Regions from separate parts of the Paenibacillus sp. EKM212P genome, predicted to be linked through region 2. Evidence: riboswitches for the same ligand, from Rfam matches in the RefSeq annotation. Region 2 holds a riboswitch; the other holds the start of a gene.
The links. A riboswitch is a leader RNA that binds a small molecule or an ion and turns the genes downstream of it on or off. The one in region 2 is predicted to bind thiamine pyrophosphate.
Positions count from the first base shown of each region.

Region 1: it holds a riboswitch for thiamine pyrophosphate, as region 2 does, so the genes downstream of both, thiC (phosphomethylpyrimidine synthase ThiC) here and tenA (thiaminase II) in region 2, are expected to answer to the same signal.

Region 1 is NZ_JAAMNR010000005.1:401,251-407,262, reverse strand. It holds gene G9G54_RS17360 (YitT family protein) at 1-639, opposite strand, end outside; gene G9G54_RS17355 (hypothetical protein) at 1,148-1,300, shown strand; gene thiC (phosphomethylpyrimidine synthase ThiC) at 1,422-3,221, opposite strand; TPP riboswitch at 3,407-3,519, opposite strand; gene G9G54_RS17345 (IclR family transcriptional regulator) at 3,674-4,417, opposite strand; gene G9G54_RS17340 (alpha/beta hydrolase) at 4,716-5,753, shown strand; gene G9G54_RS17335 (Fe-Mn family superoxide dismutase) at 6,012-6,012, shown strand, end outside.
Region 2 is NZ_JAAMNR010000006.1:269,512-275,523, reverse strand. It holds gene G9G54_RS18940 (glycosyltransferase) at 1-530, opposite strand, end outside; gene G9G54_RS18935 (NAD-dependent malic enzyme) at 1,005-2,648, shown strand; TPP riboswitch at 2,741-2,843, shown strand; gene tenA (thiaminase II) at 2,981-3,670, shown strand; gene thiM (hydroxyethylthiazole kinase) at 3,745-4,587, shown strand; gene thiD (bifunctional hydroxymethylpyrimidine kinase/phosphomethylpyrimidine kinase) at 4,584-5,414, shown strand; gene thiE (thiamine phosphate synthase) at 5,411-6,012, shown strand, end outside.

The DNA of each region.
Region 1 (6,012 bases), on a different contig from region 2:
TTTCGTAATGACCCTCTCGGCAATTTTATCTTGGTGCTCCGAAATGATCATGACTGCTTTTTTCGGGTTCAGTCCTTCGATCATGAAGTCCATCACCTTCGTACCAACGTACAAAATAACGATAGTTAGCATCAATTTTTCCGGGCCAATAATAAAATAGGAAGAGAATGCGACAATCAAATCAAAAAACAGCAAGCCATAGCTGATATTCCAATCCAGATACTTGTTGGCAATCCGGGCTAAAATGACCGTTCCCGCCGTAGTGCCACCTACCCGTACGATTAAGCCAATGCCGACCCCCACCAAAACTCCGGCAAATACAGCATTAATCGTCGGTTCATGCGAATCAATCCGCCAGTTGACCGTTAAATGTAAAAACAGCGAGTTAAAAGCGACAGCAATTATAGTGTACAGGGTCGTTCTCTTGTCCAAAAATTTATATCCGACAATCAACAGCAAGCCATTAATCACCAGATTAACGATCGAGGGAGACCACTGAAACAGGTAGTACAGGATGATCGTGACCCCTGTAACGCCCCCCTCGCCAAACTCATTCGGGATCACAAACAGATTAACAGCTAGCGCGAAAAAAAACGCACCCAGAATAATAAATGCGATATCTGCAATACTTTTTTTCATATATGCTCTAATCCTTTCTATAACATTTCAAAGGATGAATCGCCAGATGGATTGGCTGACTCTTGTTGTCAAAATACGCTGACAACCAGTTCATGGTATCTACTACCAAACATAAAGTCAATACAACTTTGACACTTTAATTCGCCACCAGACTGCCTCAATCCTGACTTGAGGATTCCGCAAAATCCTCCTTTTACAAGGTTATTCGACAAAAAAACACAATCCCGACTACTAAACTAAGAAAACGGGCCTCTAGCCCTTGTTTTATACCTAGGCACATTTTCCCCTAAAATGACCATCCTCCTAAACCAAATTTTGGACACACATGACCATCTTCCTGTTTTATGTCAAAAGCGTTTTACTTTGAAAAAATGTGGTTATAATGATTGAAACATTACCAAGCAACCTACATAGCATCACGACATCAAGTACATACAAATAGTCCTATACAGACGTCCTAAGCAACTCAATCTGGATTTGACAATATGGAATTGGAGGAATGACCTACATGAATACAATGAACTTAACCGTCCACACCCTGATGCCCTTTCACCACCAATACCAACGTGCCAACGCGGTGAGTATGCAGAAGAAAGAAGATAGCTCGGAGAAGAAGCTCAGCTTTCAGGACATTTTAAATGAAAAAATGGGTAAAAAATAAGGCGCCGTTTATCCGGTTGCATGATCCGCTTTACATAAGCTAAAAAGCCGTAGTTTCCTACATCGACTGTAGAGAACCACGGCTTTTTTAATTCATTTGTCCCTAAACTCCCACGTTCGTTTTACTGACCTCCATCCCGATACTGCTCTGCCTTCTCACGCATCCCGGCAGCTACTGCTTCTTGAGTGTTCAGCCCCTTATCCGCTGCATAGGCGCGAATGTCCTGAGTGATACGCATACTACAAAATTTAGGGCCGCACATCGAGCAAAAATGTGCTTCCTTGGCGCCCTCTGCCGGTAGCGTTTCATCATGGTAGGACAAGGCCCGCTCGGGATCAAGCGACAGATTGAACTGATCCCGCCAGCGGAACTCGAAGCGTGCCTTGGACAAAGCATCATCCCGCTGCTGCGCCCGTGGATGCCCCTTCGCCAGATCGGCAGCATGTGCCGCAATTTTGTAGGTAATGACACCCTCGCGGACATCATCCTTATTGGGCAGACCCAAATGCTCCTTAGGCGTAACATAGCACAGCATGGACGTCCCGAACCAACCGATCATCGCTGCCCCAATTGCTGAGGTAATATGATCATATCCGGGGGCAATATCCGTCGTGAGCGGTCCCAAGGTATAAAAAGGAGCTTCCTTACAAATCTCCATTTGTAAATCCACATTCTCTTTGATTTTATGCATAGGGACATGTCCCGGCCCTTCAATCATGACCTGAACATCATGCTTCCATGCGATTTGCGTTAGCTCGCCCAACGTTTCCAGCTCTGCAAACTGTGCTTCATCATTCGCATCATAGATACTACCCGGACGTAGACCATCCCCGAGAGAGAAGGCCACATCATAAGCTTTCATAATTTCGCAGATTTCTTCAAAATGTGTATACAAAAAATTCTCCTGATGGTGCGCAAGGCACCAGGCTGCCATGATTGATCCGCCCCGGGACACAATTCCCGTCATTCTATTCGCCGTCATCGGAATATACCGCAGCAATACACCCGCATGAATTGTAAAATAGTCCACTCCCTGCTCCGCCTGCTCAATCAGCGTATCGCGATACAACTCCCACGTCAGCGCCTCTGCTTCACCGTTCACCTTTTCAAGTGCCTGATACAGCGGCACAGTCCCAATCGGTACAGGAGAATTCCGAATGATCCATTCACGTGTTGTATGGATATTACGGCCTGTGGACAGGTCCATAACCGTATCCGAGCCCCAACGCACAGCCCAAGTCATTTTCTCCACTTCCTCCTCGATGGAGGAGGTAACCGCAGAATTACCAATGTTCGCATTGATCTTTACGTGAAAATGACGCCCAATGACCATTGGCTCACTTTCCGGGTGATTGATATTCGAAGGCAAAATGGCTCGTCCAGCCGCCAATTCCTGCCGTACAAACTCAGGCTCCACCCCTTCGCGGATCGCCGCAAATTCCATTTCGGGCGTAATGATCCCTTGCCGCGCATAATGCATTTGCGTCACTGTACGCCCTTGCGAAGCACGAAGCGGACGATTGGTCACGCCGGGAAATTCCACTGTCTCCCGTTTGGAGCCAGGTTTCAGTCCATTATCCTCCGGCTGGACGGCGCGTCCCTCGTAAGCCTCCACATCGCCCCGTTCCAGGGCCCAAGCTCGCCGTAATGGAGGCAGGCCCTGACGGATATCGACCTGATAGGCTTCGTCGGTCATGGGACCGCTTGTATCATATACACGCAATGGCTCATGATGCTCCGTGCCCTGCGGCGTATGTGTAGGATGAAGAGCAATTTCGCGCTCTGGCACGGCAATGTCCGGCCGCGAGCCTTGAATATATACCTTACGGCTTCCTGGAAAGGGCGTTACCCCACTGGCTTGCTCCCCGTTTGTCTTCTCTACCTCAACTTTTTTTGTTCCTTCTGCTTCTGTCGGCTTCATTGTCCATTCCTCCCGTTTCGATGAAATGACACTCCGATCCGGAACCATTCCCAGGGTGGCGTTGATCTATGCAAAAAAGCCGGTTCCCTAGGGAACCGGCTAATCTAACGAGGCAGCTATCCAAACAATGCGCATATGGAATAATCCATTCCAATGCGCCACTGAAGACAGCAGCCGCGTATACATTTCAAGGCCGATTACTTCCCTACGCTGGTATGATCCAGATCAGGTGCAAAGGGTCCGGAATCTTGCACGATTCCATCTCAGCCCGGCATTACAGGCTCCCCCAGTAACTGTGATACTTTATTCACATGAGGCGGATATAACAGACATCCCGCCTTCCTTACCAGACTACTTCAAATTTATGGCTTTGGCAACCCTTTTAGGTTCCCTTTACCAAGGAGACGTTCTCCATCAAATCACTCTGCTTGCTTCAACTGTGTCCATTCTTGTTACGGGAGCATAAGCCCCATTTCCTTCGCCGCTTCGATCAAAATCGGAGCAAAGTCATGTAGCGTCTCGGGTGCAAGTCGACTGACCGGGCCAGATACAGATAAAGCCGCAGTGACCTGTCCCTTCCGGTTCACAATTGGCGCTGCCACAGCAGCAGCCCCTGGCTCCCGCTCTTCATAGCTGGTCGCATAGCCCTTCTCGCGAATGTCCTGCAGCTGGGCTTTATAGACCTCCGGGTCTACTGAGGGCGGCCATTCATCCCCGCTTAGCAGGGCTTCCAGCTCCTGCGGCGGCATAAAGGCTGCCAGCACTTTGCTGGAGGCCCCTACAGCCAGCGGCATACGCGCACCTACAGGCGCAACCCTGCGGATCGCCTGATTGCTCTGCACGGCTTGTATGCGAATACGCATGCTGCCGTCCCGTAAGTACAAGCTGACCGTCTCGCCCAGACGATCACGTAGTCCTTCCATTGCAGGCTGTAACAACACCGCCGGCTCGTCGCTTTGGGACAAATGCGTGGATAGCTCCCAAATGCGGAAGCCAAGTCGATATTTTTCCGTTTCGGCATTCCGAACGACAAAGCCCCGATCCTCCAACGTAGTCAGCAGCCGATGAACCGTGCTTTTATGTAGACCAATTTTGGAGGCAATCTCCGTCAGGCCAAGATCCGAATCTGCGGTAAAACACAGCAGTATATCAAGTGCACGCTCTACAGCGCGAACGGTTAATTTACGGTCTTCCATCGTGAACCGCTCCTCTTGTATCCATATTCGTTTCACACTATGAAACATGGTTACATAAATTATATAGAATAGTCGCGGCTACTGTAAACCGATGTTTTTGTGACAACCATATTACAGAACGAGAACAAACATCGACAATTCTTTGCATCATTTTTACTTTTCCGGTTCAGGCGTTGACTTTGGATAATCCCCATCATACGATAATAGGTATCTATACGTATCTACACTACTATTTTCAAGTGGAATTATACCTAAATTCTATGAAACGAAGATCAATTTTATATAAGGAGGCTCTTACATGATTTCGACATCCCAGCGCAACGCTCAGCTACAGACCGCTGTTCAGGAGCCGTCCACCCCACTCTTTAATCCCCGTCTGCTGCGGTTCAAGCACGTTGTGATTGCTCTGCTGCTGTCGGTCGTCTTTTTTCTGTTGTTTTGTTTTATTGCCTTGCATGCTTACATCGCATGGGTACTTACGAATCCCACCGTTGCACCACTGTACTCTAATCCGATGCAGGCCAAAAGCATGCCTTATGAGGAAGTCAGCTTCCCTGCCAAGGATGGTAGCCGCATGGTACAAGGCTGGTATATCCCGGCGGATCAATCGCGGAAAACGATTATTTTCAGTCATGGTTATGGAGCTAACCGCGAAGAAAGCTGGATTCCCATGTATGATCTGGCGCATTATGCCCACAGTTTAAACTTTAATGTGGTCATGTTCGATTATGGATTTGCGTCACAAAACAGCAAAGCAGTCGCAACCGGAGGCAAAGCAGAATCCCAACAGCTCCTCGGAGCAATTCAGCTTGCGAAGCAACGCGGCTCGTCGGAGATTATCGTATGGGGCTTCTCCATGGGGGCAGGAACCGCTCTTCAGGCGGGCTTGCAAACCAAGGATGTGGACGCAATGATTTTGGACAGCACCTTCCTGCTGGAACCGGATACGCTGTACCATAACATTCACAATCAAATTAATCTGCCAAGGCATCCGTCTTTGGAAATTCTAGAGTTGCTGTTTCCAGTTTTGAACGGTACCAGCTTGCATCAGATTCCATATCAGGAGGTTAAAAAGGAAAACTATCCGTTCCCGATCATGTTTGTGCATGGTACACAGGATGAAAAGGCTCCTTATCCCATTGCGGAAAAGCTCGCTGCCAATCAGACTAACCCGCTTTCCAGTGTATGGATTGTCAAAAACGGGATACATGAGCTTATTTTCAGAGAGCACCCTCGTGAATATTTGCGACGGGTATCGACGTTTCTAAGCAGTGTACAGGAGCTGGAGGATAAGAAAATCGTCGCTGATGCCCACAAACAAACGACTACGAAGTAAAAAATTATTTTTCGAAGAACTGTATTCTATTCTTCGCCTTGAAGAAGCCTGCCTATGTACACTTAACCCGTGCCGTAGCTGGGCTTCTTTTTCGTTTTCCATGGGTATTCATTGTTTTACCTAACAGATGTGACCCGATTAAGGGAGTTCATAGACATATTCCTGATGAGACAGCGAATATACTGGGGACGTATGCATCCAGGGCAGATCTGCCAGATCGGCCGGATAGCCATAGTGGGATACGGGAGGTAAAAAACGA
Region 2 (6,012 bases):
ATCAAGGCATTCGTACCATCGTAGCTGCCATCATCAATGAGATAAATCGAACCTTCAATAATATGGCTGCGGATAAAGACCTGCAATCGTTCAGCAAAGGTTTTGACATGAACAAAACGTTGCTCTTCGTTATATACAGACAAGATAAATGCAATATGTTGGCTTTTGGTCGAATACTCGGGATAGAGCAAGCTTTGTATTTCCGAAAGCATTTCTTCGTTGTCATTGGCTTGCCAAAATAGCAGCCGCAAACGACCTACTCCGATGATTTGCACCATATGCTGATCACTGAACGGAAATGTTACATCCGTCACTAGTAACAATGGCATTTGCGGAAATTGGCAACGGATCTGATTGGCTTTCCGCACTGCCTGCCCCGGCTCCCTATAATCAATCAGGCAACAACATGCGTTCTCGTAGACTGAAGCTGCCTCCGTGTCCTCGCACTGTATAAATTGGTAAAAACAAATCACATTGGGATAATCAATAGCCCTGTCGTTATCGCTAAAAATGGCTATAGGTCCCTGCACACAAACCTCTCCTTTTCCTCCGAATAGTTCTATTTTGTTGAAAAAGAATTAAGAATGTTTGCTTATAGGGATTAAATTAATGTCCAAATGCTTCATATTTTCTTAACAAAATAGCTGACACTCCATGATATATATGGAGATAAGAGAAGAAAAACTAATTTTCATATTTGATAAAAACAGAGCACTTAGACCTGATTCATTAGAACCAAAGTCATCAGGAATGGTTAGCGAATCTAAATCGAAAGTTAGTTCATTTATATCATTAGAAAGAAACAAATATGGTTATTTTGTCATAGATAAATGCAAGAATAAAACATATTTGCACGTCCATACTATGGACAACATGTCATCTTTCGTTATGAATAGTTATGAAAATGAAGAGAAGGAAGGTCTTTCTATGGAAGCATTTTATGTCAATCGCGATGGGTCATTTCTACTCCATTACGGGGAAAGGATGTGTTGGCAAATCCCCTTTTGAACAAAGGTGTCGCTTTTACAGAAGAAGAACGCAAGGAGCTGGGTTTGGAAGGAATCCTTCCTCCAACCGTCCTTTCATTGGAGAAACAGAGCGTACGGGCATATCAGCAGTTTCTGGCACAACCCACCATGCTGCGAAAAAATGCTTCTCTCAACGACCTTCACAACCGAAATGTCGTACTCTACTACCGGCTGCTAACCGATCATTTGAGTGAAATGCTGCCCGTAGTCTACACGCCGACCGTAGGAACCGCGATTCAAGAATATAGTCACGAGTACAACCGCCCTGGAGGCATATATTTGTCGATAGATAACCCGAACGGTATTGGACAAGCATTCCATAATTCTGGTTTGAGTGGCCATGATGTGGATCTGATCGTCGTGACAGATTCCGAAAGTATTTTAGGGATTGGTGACTGGGGCGTCGGGGGGATTAACATTGCTATCGGCAAGCTTGCAGTGTATACGGCTGCGGCAGGCATTCATCCCGGGCGGGTGCTGCCAATTGTACTAGATGTAGGTACAAATAATGAAAAGCTGCTGAATGATCCACTGTACATCGGAAACCGCCATAAACGGGTTCGCGGAGAAGCCTATAACCAGTTTATTGATACTTTTATCAGCAAAACGTTAGCGCAATTCCCAAAGGCGCTTTTACATTGGGAAGACGTGGGCAGCGTAAATGCACGCCATATTATAGGAAAATACGGTCAAAGCATACTCACCTTCAACGATGATATACAAGGTACAGGAGCGGTGACCTTGGCTGCGATTCTTTCGGCGGTGGGTGTCACCAAGACTCCGCTGCGTGAACAAAAAACACTTGTTTTCGGCCCAGGGGCAGCAGGAATCGGTAATGCTGATCAAATTCGGGGTGCTATGATCGAGGACGGCCTTTCCGCAGAAGATTCCTTCAAGTCCTTTTGGGCCTTTGATTATCGCGGGCTGTTAATGGAAGATATGGAAGACGTATTGGAATATCAGAAACCGTATGTGCGCAAAAAGGATGAAGTCAGCTCATGGACCCGGTCGTGTGACGGCAAAATACCACTGCTAGAGGTCATCCGTCAGGTGAAGCCTACGATATTGATTGGAACTTCCGGTGTAGCAGGTGCCTTTTCTGAAGAGATCATCAAGGAGATGGCGAAACATGTAGAACGCCCGATCATTATGCCCATGTCCAATCCTACAAACCTTGCAGAAGCAGTACCCGAGGATTTGATCCGGTGGACCGATGGCAAAGCACTGATTGCAACCGGAAGTCCTTTTGAGCCCGTCACCTATAACGGTACGAAATTTGAGATTGGACAGGCGAACAATGCCTTTGTTTTTCCGGGACTGGGTCTGGGTGCGATTGTGGTTAAAGCCAAAAGGATTACCCCTGCGATGTTTACAGCGGCAGCAGTTGCTGTTGCCAATGGTGTAGATTCGAATACGCCTGGCGGTGCGCTACTCCCTCATATCCGAAAATTACGCGAAGTTTCGTACGCTGTTGCGATTGCGGTTGCAAAAGCCGCGATACAGGATCAGGTAGCTCAGGCGCACATTTCAGATGTGGAACAAGCTATACGAGATGCAATGTGGAAACCGGAATATGCCAAGGTCAAAGCTGTGGAAAGTGTAATTCATCACCCTCACTAAGCTCAAAACACCTAACTAGAGGAAATTTCATATTTTGCACACTATGTTTGACATAGCGTATGAACGTATGTACAGTAATAGTCAAAAGAATAGAAGTCCACTAGGGGAGCCGCTATGGCTGAGACAAGAACGTATCTTGGACCCTTTGAACCTGATCTAGTTCGTACTAGCGTAGGAAAGTGGAGCCTTCGTATATAAGGTTTCAAGCGTTTTTTGCGTATTGGGCCTATTGTTGAAGCCGCTCCCATTTTTCCGGGGCGGCTTTTTAGCGTTGTTCCGGAATTATATTCTTACAGGACTTCTTGCTCTTCAATTTGATGGAGGTGGGGAAATTGAGTTTTACACAAGAACTCCGTCGGCAGGCGGACGGCATTTTTCAAGCGATTTTTGAGCACCCCTTTGTGAGAGGTATTGCTGAAGGAAGTTTGACAAGGGGACAGCTGATTCACTATGTAAAACAGGACTTTGAATATTTGAACGCCTACATGCGGATATACGGCATCGCAATCTCCAAATGCACCAATCGGGAGGATATGGCTGTATTAAATGAACAAATCTCTTTTATTCTCCACAGCGAGGTTCATCCGCATCAAAATTTCTGTGCTGTTGCAGGGGTGACCTATGAAGAGTTGCAGGGATATCCGCTCGCTCCGTCGGCTCATCACTATATCCGTCACATGCTGACGGTTGCCCATGAGGGTAGCCTGGGCGAGATCTTGGCTGTGCTGCTGCCATGTATGTGGACGTATGCCGAGATTGGTCGCAGGCTGCTGGATGAAGTAAAGCCGGATGAGTCTCATCCGTTCTATGAATGGATGGGCTTCTATGGAGACCAGCTTGATGATACAACACTCAAGTTCCGAGAACGTGTAGATGCTTGGGCGGAAGGCGCAACGGCTGCTGAGCGAGAGCGGATGATTGAGCATTTTATACTGAGCTGCCAGCTGGAATATAAGTTCTGGGATATGGCTTATAGGCAGGAAGAATGGCCGGTCCAGATGCAGGCAGCGGTCTTGGAATAGTCAGCCTGGCGATTCGATGCGTGAAGTACGGTTAATGCCCTGTTGGACCACTAACTATAGAGAGGATAAACATTATGAGTACATGGGAAAAAAGTTATTCGGATCTCCTGACGAAGGTACAAAACAGCAAACCCCTCGTTCACAATATGACCAATGTGGTAGTCACCAACTTTACGGCCAACGGCCTGTATGCATTGGGCGCCTCCCCGGTGATGGCCTATGCACCCGAGGAAGTAGCAGACATGGCAAAAATAGCGGGAGCCGTCGTATTAAACATCGGTACACTGAACCGCGAACTGGTGGATGCCATGATCATTGCTGGACAATCGGCGAATGCACACGGTGTTCCGGTGCTGCTAGATCCGGTCGGTGCGGGAGCAACGAGCTTTAGAACTGAATCGGCACTGCGAATCCTGAGTGAAGTCAAAATCTCATTGGTGCGAGGCAATGCAGCCGAAGTCGCACATCTTGTTGGAGAAGCGCGTGAGATTAAAGGCGTAGATGCCGGTGACAGTGCTGACAGCGGAAATGTCGATCTGGCAATTCGGGCTGCTCGAACGCTCAATACAATGGTTGTCATTACTGGAAAAGAGGACGTCATCACCGATGGGGCCGAAGCACGAATGATAAGCGGTGGAGACGCGCTGCTCACGAAGGTAACCGGAGCAGGCTGCCTGCTGACCTCTGTGTTAGGTGCCTTTGCAGCTGTTGAACCCAACCTGCTGCTCGCAGGTACAGCAGGTTTGGCATTTTACGGTGCAGCAGCTTCTCGAGCCGCAGCACGTACCGCAGAGCTGGGGCCCGGCAGCTTCCAGATTGCCTTTCTCGACGAGCTGGCCAAACTGCATACAGGTTCACTAGAGGGGCATGTCTCGATCCATGAAGCCGGAACAACAGCAGCAGGTGGTGCGCGATGACAGACGTTCGTGTACCCAGAGCGCTGACGATTGCTGGTTCGGACAGTGGCGGCGGGGCTGGAATTCAAGCTGATCTCAAAACCTTTCAAGAACTTGGCGTGTACGGCATGTCGGCTATTACAGCCGTTACCGTACAGAATACCTTAGGAGTCCACTGCGTATATCCGCTACCAGAGGAAGCAACAGCAGAACAGATCGAAGCCGTAGGATTAGACCTTGGAGTGGATGCCCTGAAGACTGGTATGCTGTTTAATGCCGGCATCATCCGTCTTGTGAGCGAGCAGATCCGAAAGTTCGGCTGGAAAAAGGTCGTCGTCGATCCCGTGATGATTGCCAAGGGAGGCGCTGAACTGCTGCAACTGGAAGCGGTGCAGGCTTTGAAGGACGACCTGCTCCCCTTGGCACTGGTCGTTACACCGAATATCCCGGAGGCGGAAGCCCTGACAGGGATAAGTATCCATACGATGGAGGATCGCCGCGAGGCTGCGAGACATATTAGCAGTATGGGACCAAAATTCGTTGTGATCAAGGGTGGCCACGCTGACGAGAGCGAGAGCAGCGGACAAATTGTTGACCTGCTTTTTGACGGAACCGCCTTTATAGAGCTGAGCGGCAAGCGAGTACGGACTGTCCATACACACGGAACAGGGTGCACTTTCTCTGCAGCGATTACCGCGGAATTAGGGAAAGGGATGTCTGTACCGGAGGCTATCTCGAATGGTAAAGCCTTCATCCAGGCGGCGATTGAGGATACGTTGTCTCTGGGACAGGGACACGGCCCAACCAATCATTGGGCCTACCGACGTCGTCAGGAGATGCTTCTATGAGCGGCAGAATATTGTCAGAGGTGGTGCGCCGCCATCTACAGATATACCTGGTGCTTGGAAGCGTGAATTGCCTCGCGGAACCAGGCTGGGTCGTGCAGGAGGCTCTGGCTGGCGGGGCAACCATGGTCCAGTTCCGAGAAAAGGGTCTCGGCGCGTTAACGGGCGTTCCTATGTTCGAACTCGCGCGCCAGCTACAGGAACTGTGCCGTCACGCTGGTGTCCCCTTCATCATCAATGACAATGTGGAGTTGGCTCTTGAACTGGACGCCGACGGTGTTCACATCGGTCAGGACGATGAATCCGCCGATTCCGTCCGCGAGCGAATCGGAAATCGAATTTTAGGCGTCTCCGCCCATACCATTGAGGAAGCACGTCGAGCCATCCTGCAAGGTGCTGATTATCTCGGCGTCGGGCCCATCTATCCCACTATCTCGAAAGATGATGCCCATGCCGTACAGGGACCGGCAATTTTATATGAGATGCGTAAAGCGGGAATTGATGTGCCGATTGTTGGAATCGGAGGTATTACAGTGGACCGTGTTGAGGAAGTCGCACGTGCAGGTGCAGATGGTGTAGCGGTGATTTCAGCCGTGACACA